3 linked regions of the Trichocoleus sp. FACHB-46 genome follow. The protein of the gene in region 1 binds, or shares a complex with, the protein of each later gene. Links are inferred from orthologs where the notes say so. Each region holds a gene or a part of one and is shown on either strand. Other genes may lie near its edges. The genes, in order: accB, accC and accD.

The links.
Region 2: the proteins of accB (region 1) and accC are in contact, whole or in part, in a solved structure (PDB 8UXZ), measured with the Escherichia coli proteins. The link is inferred for Trichocoleus sp. FACHB-46 from one-to-one orthologs.
Region 3: the proteins of accB (region 1) and accD are in contact, whole or in part, in a solved structure (PDB 8UXZ), measured with the Escherichia coli proteins. The link is inferred for Trichocoleus sp. FACHB-46 from one-to-one orthologs.

Annotation. Positions count from the first base shown.
Region 1 is NZ_JACJOD010000006.1:658,717-661,853, reverse strand. The notes cover bases 70-3,049. They hold accB (acetyl-CoA carboxylase biotin carboxyl carrier protein), read left to right. Parts: upstream 70-1,278; coding sequence 1,279-1,821; downstream 1,822-3,049. Other genes in these bases: H6F72_RS03215 (DUF3105 domain-containing protein), read left to right, coding at 2,691-3,049; H6F72_RS03220 (four-helix bundle copper-binding protein), read left to right, coding at 2,211-2,609; efp (elongation factor P), read left to right, coding at 603-1,166; H6F72_RS03235 (peptidylprolyl isomerase), read right to left, coding at 70-331. In the rest of the region: more of H6F72_RS03235, read right to left, coding at 1-69; more of H6F72_RS03215, read left to right, coding at 3,050-3,137. UniProt on the Escherichia coli protein: This protein is a component of the acetyl coenzyme A carboxylase complex; first, biotin carboxylase catalyzes the carboxylation of the carrier protein and then the transcarboxylase transfers the carboxyl group to form malonyl-CoA.
Region 2 is NZ_JACJOD010000008.1:233,137-236,090, forward strand. What follows is about bases 61-2,857. They hold accC (acetyl-CoA carboxylase biotin carboxylase subunit), read right to left. Parts: upstream 2,237-2,857; coding sequence 884-2,236; downstream 61-883. Other genes in these bases: psbX (photosystem II reaction center X protein), read right to left, coding at 84-203; H6F72_RS05785 (YggT family protein), read left to right, coding at 457-744; H6F72_RS05790 (hypothetical protein), read right to left, coding at 741-884; H6F72_RS05805 (chorismate lyase), read left to right, coding at 2,760-2,857. Outside these bases: more of H6F72_RS05805, read left to right, coding at 2,858-2,954. UniProt on the Escherichia coli protein: This protein is a component of the acetyl coenzyme A carboxylase complex; first, biotin carboxylase catalyzes the carboxylation of the carrier protein and then the transcarboxylase transfers the carboxyl group to form malonyl-CoA.
Region 3 is NZ_JACJOD010000013.1:525,311-528,255, forward strand. What follows is about bases 88-2,875. They hold accD (acetyl-CoA carboxylase, carboxyltransferase subunit beta), read left to right. Parts: upstream 88-913; coding sequence 914-1,837; downstream 1,838-2,875. Other genes in these bases: H6F72_RS10070 (A24 family peptidase), read left to right, coding at 88-389; H6F72_RS10075 (hypothetical protein), read left to right, coding at 471-689; psbV (photosystem II cytochrome c-550), read left to right, coding at 2,051-2,539; psbV2 (photosystem II cytochrome PsbV2), read left to right, coding at 2,681-2,875. In the rest of the region: more of H6F72_RS10070, read left to right, coding at 1-87; more of psbV2, read left to right, coding at 2,876-2,945.

The sequences.
Region 1 (3,137 bases):
GTAAAGCGGCTTGATTTTTCTGGAGAATGGAAGCTGCTTTATTCGCATCCCTAGAAATAGCTCCCCAACGGCGATTGGCTCGCAGTTGGGTAGTAATGTCTTCCAGGCTGGTTTGGACGTTTCTAATATCTTTGTTATTGATGGGCAAGGCATAGCGCAATAACGCCTTACCATCTGTAATTGCGTTCCCAGCAGGCAATCGGCTCACGCGATCGGCGGCCCATGCTGCTGGACTAAAGCTGACAGCAAGCGTCATCAGCAGGAACGCTAAGAGGCCTAGCTTTAGCCAGCTCTGGTGTGAAGTGAGCCGCGAACGATTTAAATGAAGCATAAACTCATCCCCGTGTGCCTTGTACTGGTTCCGGTGCGATTAATCTAGTCATGGAAATTCCATTTTTAATCTTGCCACAGTGTTTCGCCTAGAAGCTCCAGAGAGATTCAGAGGTAGATCACAATCTGGAGCGCTGCCAAGCTGGTATTGATTTTTGATTCTGATTTTTGAATAGATCAACAGTTTGCACAACTTCTGGAAGGGGGGTACTGGGAAGTACCCGCTCAGCGGTACAATAGGATGCCAATTGTTCTGCCCAGACACAAGATTCATGATCTCCAGTAATGACTTTCGACCCGGCGTCACTATTGAATTGGATGGCAACGTGTGGCGAGTTGTGGAATTTCTCCACGTTAAACCCGGTAAAGGATCTGCCTTCGTTCGCACCAAACTAAAGAACGCCCAAAATGGCAACGTTGTAGAAAGAACCTTCCGGGCTGGAGAGGTTGTGCCTCAGGCCAATTTGGAAAAGAGCACGATGCAACATACCTATAAAGACGGCGAAGACTTTGTCTTTATGGACATGGAGACTTACGAAGAAGGACGCTTAAGCGCTTCTCAGATTGGCGATCGCGTGAAGTACCTCAAAGAAGGGATGGAAGTCAACGTCGTTCGTTGGGGTGCCCAAGTTCTGGAAGTTGAACTGCCTAACTCAGTGGTTTTAGAAGTTACTCAAACCGATCCAGGTCTCAAGGGTGATACCGCTACAGGTGGCACTAAGCCTGCGATCGTAGAAACAGGTGCTCAAGTCATGGTGCCTCTCTTTATTACGATTGGAGAGCGCATTAAGGTTGATACTCGCAGCGATACCTACCTAGGTCGGGAAAAAGACTAGAGCTGGGATCAGTACTTTGTTGGCACTGTGCTAAATTGCACTGTTGACAATGTGTAATTAAGTAAAGACGAGCTGATTGAAGACAGCTCATTGGATTGGGGTCATAAACACTGTGCAATTGAATTTTGAAGAACTCCGCAACCTACTAGTCACTCTGGGCCAGACTGATATTGGCGAGTTGACCATCAAAAGTGCTGACTTTGAGCTTACGGTGCGCAAGGGTGTGCAAGTCAGTAGTCAAACAACAGCGATCGAGTCCACGGCTGCTGGTAGTGGTGGTGTTCCTAGTGTTGAGTTGGCCCCACCCATTGTAATAAACCCTACACCATCCTCAGTGGCTCCTGAGTCTCGTCCCAGCATGGGAGCCACTACTCCTGCGGCAAGTCCTACGGTTGCCTCGGTAGATAAAAGCAAGTGGTTGGATGTCACTTCACCGATGGTTGGCACATTCTACAGAGCCCCAGCACCCGATGAGCCGCCTTTTGTGGATGTTGGCGATCGCATTCGGAATGGCCAGACTGTCTGCATTATTGAGGCCATGAAGCTGATGAATGAGTTAGAGGCTGAGGTGAGCGGAGAGGTGATGGAAGTCTTGGTTCAGAATGGCGAACCAGTCGAGTACGGCCAAGTATTAATGCGAGTTAATCCTGGCTAAGAGACTCAATAGTTCGTAGAAGTTAGATGTTTTCGACCTAATTTTCTCCACGCTCTAATTTTTTATGAACTTCATTTCTAAAGCATAGGGATGTGGCTTAAGGATTTTTAGCTGACAATTTGAACAACTTACAGGTGCAAACGAGCACCTTTTTTTATCTAATAAAGCTAAATTATTCCCATACATGCTTAGGAATTTTCTGATTTTAATCAATAGGGCATGTCGCAGATAGCGTATTGATAGGGGTTTCGCACTCCATACCTCTATTTGCATAAATGCAATACAGATGCAGTTTGCTAATCTCTAACTTCAGAAGTCTTGCTTAGGAGCGATGAAAGTTTTTCTATTTCAGCCGATAAGCAAACTAGAAGAATTTAATTGTTCTTTAAATGACTTATCATCAATATCAATCTTTTTTAGATGCCATTAATCATTGCGCTTTAGAATGCCAAGCTTCTGCTGAAACTCAGTCAACTGACTTAATAGAGTACGCTAGCCTTTGTCGAGACTGTGCCGATCTTTGTTGGATCTGTGCCGCCACTTTGATGAATCGGGGACCGCGCTTTGTGGCTTTAATTGCTCAAGCCTGTGCTGATTTGGCGGATGTCTGCGCTAGAGAATGCGAAAAATACCTAGACGATCGCCTGCAAAAATGTGCAATCGCCTGTGAACAAGTGGTTTTTGAATATCGGCAAATTGCTGGCTTCTTATTTCTACAAGAAAAAAGTAAGGTGTCACCTAGTCGCCAAAATTCTAGTCGCTGCTTTGCTGCCGCTCTAGGAAATTAGTGATTTCATCTAGCATGAGAGTAGCTGCGCCTTGCTTCAGGCAAAACAGCGACAAGACGGGCCAAGACTAGGTGAAACAAGGTGAGCAAATACCCAGAATCACGGCGACGTAGCCGCACATGGCAGAATAAGTTTCTAGCCAGCCGCCAAGTCCTCCTCTCTGTTGGGATAGTTGGGGCATTAGTGGCAGTAGGTTGCACGCAACAATCATCAGATACAGGTTCTAAGCAGATAGAGACCAAGCCCATGAGTCAGCAAAAGGCTCAGGCATCTACTGGAGATGAATTCTTTAAGATAGAAACCCCTGGCTCACCTTTGCCACCCCTATCCGCCGCTACTAAATTGCCTGGTACTGCCTTACCAAAGTTAGGCCAAGATCACGTTCCTGAAACTAAGAAAGTTAAGTACAACTCTAACCCTCCCACTTCTGGTCCCCACTATGCCATTTGGGCGCAGTGGGGCATCCATACTAAAGCGCCATTGGACGAAAGGTTGGTTCACAATTTAGAGCATGGTGGCGTCATTATT
Region 2 (2,954 bases), on another replicon or contig:
AGGCTGGCTTGAACTGCTGAAGCAGTCTGAGGGAAGTTTCAAAAAATGCTTGAAATCTTAGCTTTACAAATGAGTTCAGCCAATTAAGAGCGCTGAATTTTATCTTTCTGGCTGATGACGATCAGCCCTACGGTCGCGGGAATGACTACGATGGCAGCACCCCAAACCAGGCTCCATAAGAAATTAGCGAGTGAAGGAGTCATAGAGAGTCCTCGTCCTTGATTACAACCATGAGTTAGTTTTCATAATTGTAATGGTTTGTCATACCTTAGAGAAGTCACGCGCCGCTTTTGGCACTTTGCTCTGAGCAGTTTAAGAATGTACTTAGAAGCAATTGGATCAGCTAGAAGCACTCTGGTAGAGGCGATCGCTGCCTCAGACGGGCTCACCTACAGGTAGAATTAAGGAGTGAATTTAGTTACAAAGCTTAAAAATCCTCTACTCAACTCCGCGCTTATGACTTCTGCTGCACTTGCCACCTGGACGCTTGGCCCTTTATTGGGGTTAATGATCTTTTTATTTATCTTTCGGATTGTTCTAACTTGGTATCCCCAAGTTAATTTGAACCAATTTCCCTTCAATGTAGTGGCTTGGCCCACCGAGCCTTTCCTGCTGCCTTTGAGAAAGCTTGTGCCCCCAATTGGGGGAGTAGATATTACCCCGATTATTTGGGTGGGAATTTTTAGCTTGCTGCGCGAAATCTTATTGGGCCAGCAAGGACTCGTGACCATGCTGCTGCACTAGTCATGGTTCTGTAAACCTAGACCTCCGGAAAGTAGGGCGATCGCTGCTTCGGGATAGCTTGGTCGATACTTGGCATAGTCAACCGCCCTGTCCGAGAAACGGCTTAAGGGCTTGAGTGTATGGAGTGGGGCGGTGTCCATTACTTTGAGTTTTGCATTACATCAAGCACAAAGTTGGTGTAAACCTCGCCTCGGTTGAACTCTGGGGTTTCCAAAATTCGCTGATGGAAGCCGATGGTAGTGGGTAGGCCTGTCACAGCGCATTCCCGTAATGCCCGTTTCATGCGTCTAATGGCAGAGGGGCGATCGGGTGCCCAAACAATCAACTTGCCAATCAAGGAGTCGTAGTAGGGCGGAATGTCATAGTCTGTATACACATGCGAATCCATCCGCACACCGGGTCCCCCTGGTGGCAAGTAACCACTGATGCGACCTGGACTGGGGCGGAAGTTAAAGTCTGGATCTTCTGCGTTTACCCGACATTCGATCGCATGACCTTTGAGTACCACCTGCTCTTGGGTCAGTCTGAGTTTTTCCCCCTGAGCGATGCGAATTTGCTCCGCAATCAAATCGAGTCCAGTAATCATCTCTGTAACTGGATGCTCTACCTGAATGCGGGTATTCATTTCCATGAAGTAGAAATTCCCCGTTTGATCTAGGAGAAATTCAACCGTACCCGCTCCCACGTAATTGATCGATTGAGCTACCCGAACCGCTGCCGCTCCCATCTTCTCGCGGAGTTCTTGGCTCAGGGCGGGACTTGGCGCTTCTTCTAACAACTTTTGGTGGCGGCGCTGAATGGAACAGTCGCGCTCGCCTAAATGGATGACATTGCCAGAACTGTCAGCCAAAATTTGAAATTCAATATGGCGGGGTCGCTCAATAAATTTCTCTAGATAAACTCCACCGTTACCGAAGGCTGCCTCAGCTTCACCTTGGGCAGCCATGAACAGTTTGTTCAGCTCGCTTTCCTCAAGAACTAGTCGCATCCCCCGACCGCCACCTCCGGCAGTCGCCTTGATCATGACGGGATAGCCAATTTTGCGAGCGATCGCTAAAGCTTCTTGGTCATCTGTCAGAAGTCCATCGCTACCTGGAACCGTAGGTACACCAGCGCGCTGAGCGGTCTCCTTGGCAGTAGATTTGTCGCCCATCAAACGAATCGCCTCGGGCGAAGGCCCAATGAAGGCAATTTGGTGATCCGCGCAGATCTCCGCAAAGCGGGCGTTCTCTGCTAAAAAGCCATAGCCTGGGTGGATGGCGGTGGCATTTCGAGTCAAAGCTGCCGCAATGATATTGGGGATGTTTAGGTAACTTTTGCCACTGGGTGGTTCGCCAATGCAAACAGCTTCATCTGCTAACTGCACATGGAGCGCATGGCGATCAACCGTAGAGTGAACCGCAACTGTCGCAATCCCCATTTCTTCACAAGTCCGGAGAATGCGGAGGGCGATTTCCCCTCGATTTGCAATCAGAATTTTTGAAAAAAGCATCTTCCAGCTTTAAGGTCAATAAATGAGTAAAATAAAGCTTTCTGAGGCGCTCTGGAAGACACCTTGACGGCGAAACCAAACCCAGGAACTTACACGAAAACCTCAGACCGGAAACTGATCGTATCACGCTGGGGTAGCTTAACTAAAGCGAAGTGCGCCTAGAACTTCAAGATAGAGTTGCATTTCCTTCATCTGCACTGGGTTGCGATCGCCTCTGAAGAAAATATTTCAGAGTTCTTCAAAATTTTGATCCAAAAGTCAGTTTATGAGCTATTCTAGGTAACCGGAGGAAATCAAGGGCATTTGCACCTTGGCAGCCTCTAAAACCACGCGGATGTGGTGGAATTGGTAGACACGCACGCTTGAGGGGCGTGTGGCTCACGCCTTGCGAGTTCGAGTCTCGCCATCCGCATATTTAACCATTCTGTGTTTTGGAGTTTCAGCTCTCTATTTCTTGATTCTTTGCCTCCTAAGCATTTCCTGTTTATGATCGGAGGAAGAATGAAAAGATTTGTAAAGAGCTTTGACTTCCACTATTAAACCTAACAAAAGCATTACTCTACCAGCGCCCTGGTACGCTTTAGATCCTCTCTGGCAGGATGAGGGCGTGGGCATTCAACAAGGATTGCCGCATGCTCAGTTAGCTCCTGCTTGGCAGATGCTTTTGTTGGGAGACGGTTCTCCGACCAAACATCTACAGTTGCTAACGGGTGAGCCT
Region 3 (2,945 bases), on another replicon or contig:
CCGTCGGTTCAGTGCTGAGTTTTAGTGTCACTCCAGTCGTCAACCAACTGATGGTGGGGGTGATTGGTGCCGTTTTGGGTCTGTGGTTACTCAACCTCATCACTCTGGCTGGTTCGATCGCCTTGGGACAAGAGGCAATGGGAGCAGGCGATGCCAAACTAGCTGCCATGATGGGCGCTTGGCTCGGTTGGAAATATCTGCTGCTAGCAGGATTTGTCGCCTGTGGAGTTGGTGCTTTCGTGGGAGGTGGGGCGATCGCTTTTGGCTGGCTGGGTCGGCGTCAACAAATGCCCTTTGGACCCTTCCTGGCGTTAGGAGCTGTAATTGCAGCGTTATGGGGCGAAGCCATTATCTCAGGCTACTTACAGCTATTTTTTCCGGCTCTATAAGTAGCGATCGCTGATAAGCCCTAAACTCTTCACTTCCTTAATCTTTTGATAAAATTCCCATATTTTTGATACAATCCCTCCGTGTCATGGATCACATTACGAACGACGAGTACCCGTTGGGAAGCGGAAATTATGCAGCAGGTTTTGGCTGCTCATCAAATTCCAGCTCGGGTGCTTGACTTAGGTGTAGCGCCTTATTTGGGGCTAGGAAGTCCTGCTGCTCTACAAGTGCGTGTCGAAGACCAATGGACAGCTCTACTCCTCATTAGCCCTGTCGAGGAAGAGCAAACAGAGGGATAACAAAAGCGGGTGAACCAAATTCACATCAACTCGTTAGCAACTCACAAGAAAACTTTCGGTCTACAGTAATTGCTGTAGCAGAATTTTTACTGGAGTATCAAAGCTGTTTTGATCAAGACTGACTAGGCCATTCTGGCTAGGTCATTAAAGCTTAAATTCAGGATTTTGCCTGCTTGAGGCTGATTGGAATAGAAATAACAAAATAAAAGGAATCAATCGCTTTCATGTCTCTATTTGATTGGTTTGCAAATCGACGAAAGGCAGAGCCGACCAGCAAGGAACGGCAAGAACGAGAAATTGCAGATGGTCTATGGACTAAGTGTGAGTCGTGCGGTGCCCTGACTTACACCAAAGACCTACGGGCAAATCAGATGGTTTGCTTAGAGTGCAATCACCATATTCGAGTCTTCAGTGACGAGCGCGTTCGCCAGCTCATTGATGCCAACACTTGGCTACCTTTAGACACGGCGATTCGTCCGATCGACCCACTGAAGTTTCGCGATCGCAAGGGCTACGGCGATCGCATCCGAGAAATGCAGGACAAAACAGGCTTGCCCGACGGTGTTCAAACGGGACTAGGCCAACTAGAAGGCTTGCCCGTCGCGCTGGGGGTCATGGACTTCCGCTTTATGGGTGGCAGCATGGGTTCAGTCGTGGGCGAGAAATTTACCCGCCTCATTGAACGGGCGACTCGTGAGCGGTTACCAGTAATGCTTGTGTGCGCCTCTGGCGGAGCCCGGATGCAAGAGGGCATGCTTAGCTTGATGCAGATGGCTAAGATCTCTGGAGCTTTAGAACGGCATCGAGAGGCGCGGCTCCTTTACATTCCCATCTTGACCCACCCGACCACAGGCGGTGTGACAGCTAGCTTTGCCATGCTCGGTGACATTATTCTGGCAGAGCCAAAAGCCACCATTGGTTTTGCGGGTAGACGGGTGGTTGAGCAAACGCTGCGAGAGAAACTACCTGAGAACTTCCAAACCGCTGAATATCTGCTGGAACATGGCTTTGTAGATGCGATCGTTCCTCGAACGCAACTGAAGAAGACCCTAGCGCAACTGATTCGCTTGCACCAGCCTGTCCCGGCGGCCTCGCACTTTGTACATTTGCCGGAAACTGTTTCTCTCAGTCCTGCAAACCCCTTGTAGAAACTCAACGAGTCGTTCTATTGGGAAAGGGCCCCCTCAGTGGCATGATATTGATATTAGAAAGGCTCAATCCTGACCTTTGCAGGACCTCACTTCCAGGGCTGTTTTTGGGCCTTGACATGAGGATGGGTTCCCAAAAATGAGGAGCAATGGGTTGAGCCAACCTGTGTTGAGGATTGAATATCTGCTAACTGAGCCACATTAAGGAGAACCATGCTTAAAAGATACATCTGGCTTGCTGTGGCCACTGTATTTTTCGCCTTCCAAACCTTTATCGGCAGTGCTAATGCAGTTGAACTAGATGCAGCTACCCGCACTGTCCCAAGTAGCGAAGGTCAAAATGTTGTTTTGAGCTTAAAGCAAGTTCAAGAAGGCAAACGCTTATTTAACTACGCTTGTGGCCAATGTCACGTAGGCGGTGGCACCAAGACTGACCCTAACGTGGGTCTGGAGCCAGAAGCCCTGGCTTTAGCAACTCCACCTCGCACCAACATTGAAGCGCTGGTGGATTACATGCACAATCCCACCACCTACGATGGGGCTGAGTCTATTGCTGAGTTGCATCCCAGCACTCAAAGCACCGACATCTTCCCCAAGATGAGAAACCTAACCGAAGAGGATCTCGTGGCGATCGCAGGTCACATCCTCTTACAACCCAAGATCGTTGGTCAGAAGTGGGGCGGCGGCAAAATTTATTATTAAGGCCTGCCAAATTAAGGAAATCGTCTTTGGCAGAAACTGGAGCCTTTCCACTTGAGCCCAAATCGCTACTAACGATTTTGAGCTAAAGAGTTTCTGCCATCTGCTGATTCACTTGCTGACCCACTAAAGGTTGCTCATGTCATGCGACGCCTACGCTTTTCAGTTCCCTCTTTACTCGCAACTTTGGTTGTTTGGCTAGGTATGCTGTTATTCAGTAGCCCCGCGCAAGCAGCCACTGAGCCTTATATCACTCAGTATTTGCGAGTAACTGAGCCTGTAGCCGTGGAGTTGGATGGGCAAGGTCAAACACGTTGGTTTGCACCAGACGACTTTGTAGTGGGCAAGCATTTATTTGAAAACAACTGTAAGAACTGTCATTTGGGCGGCACTACCTTGCCTAATCCTC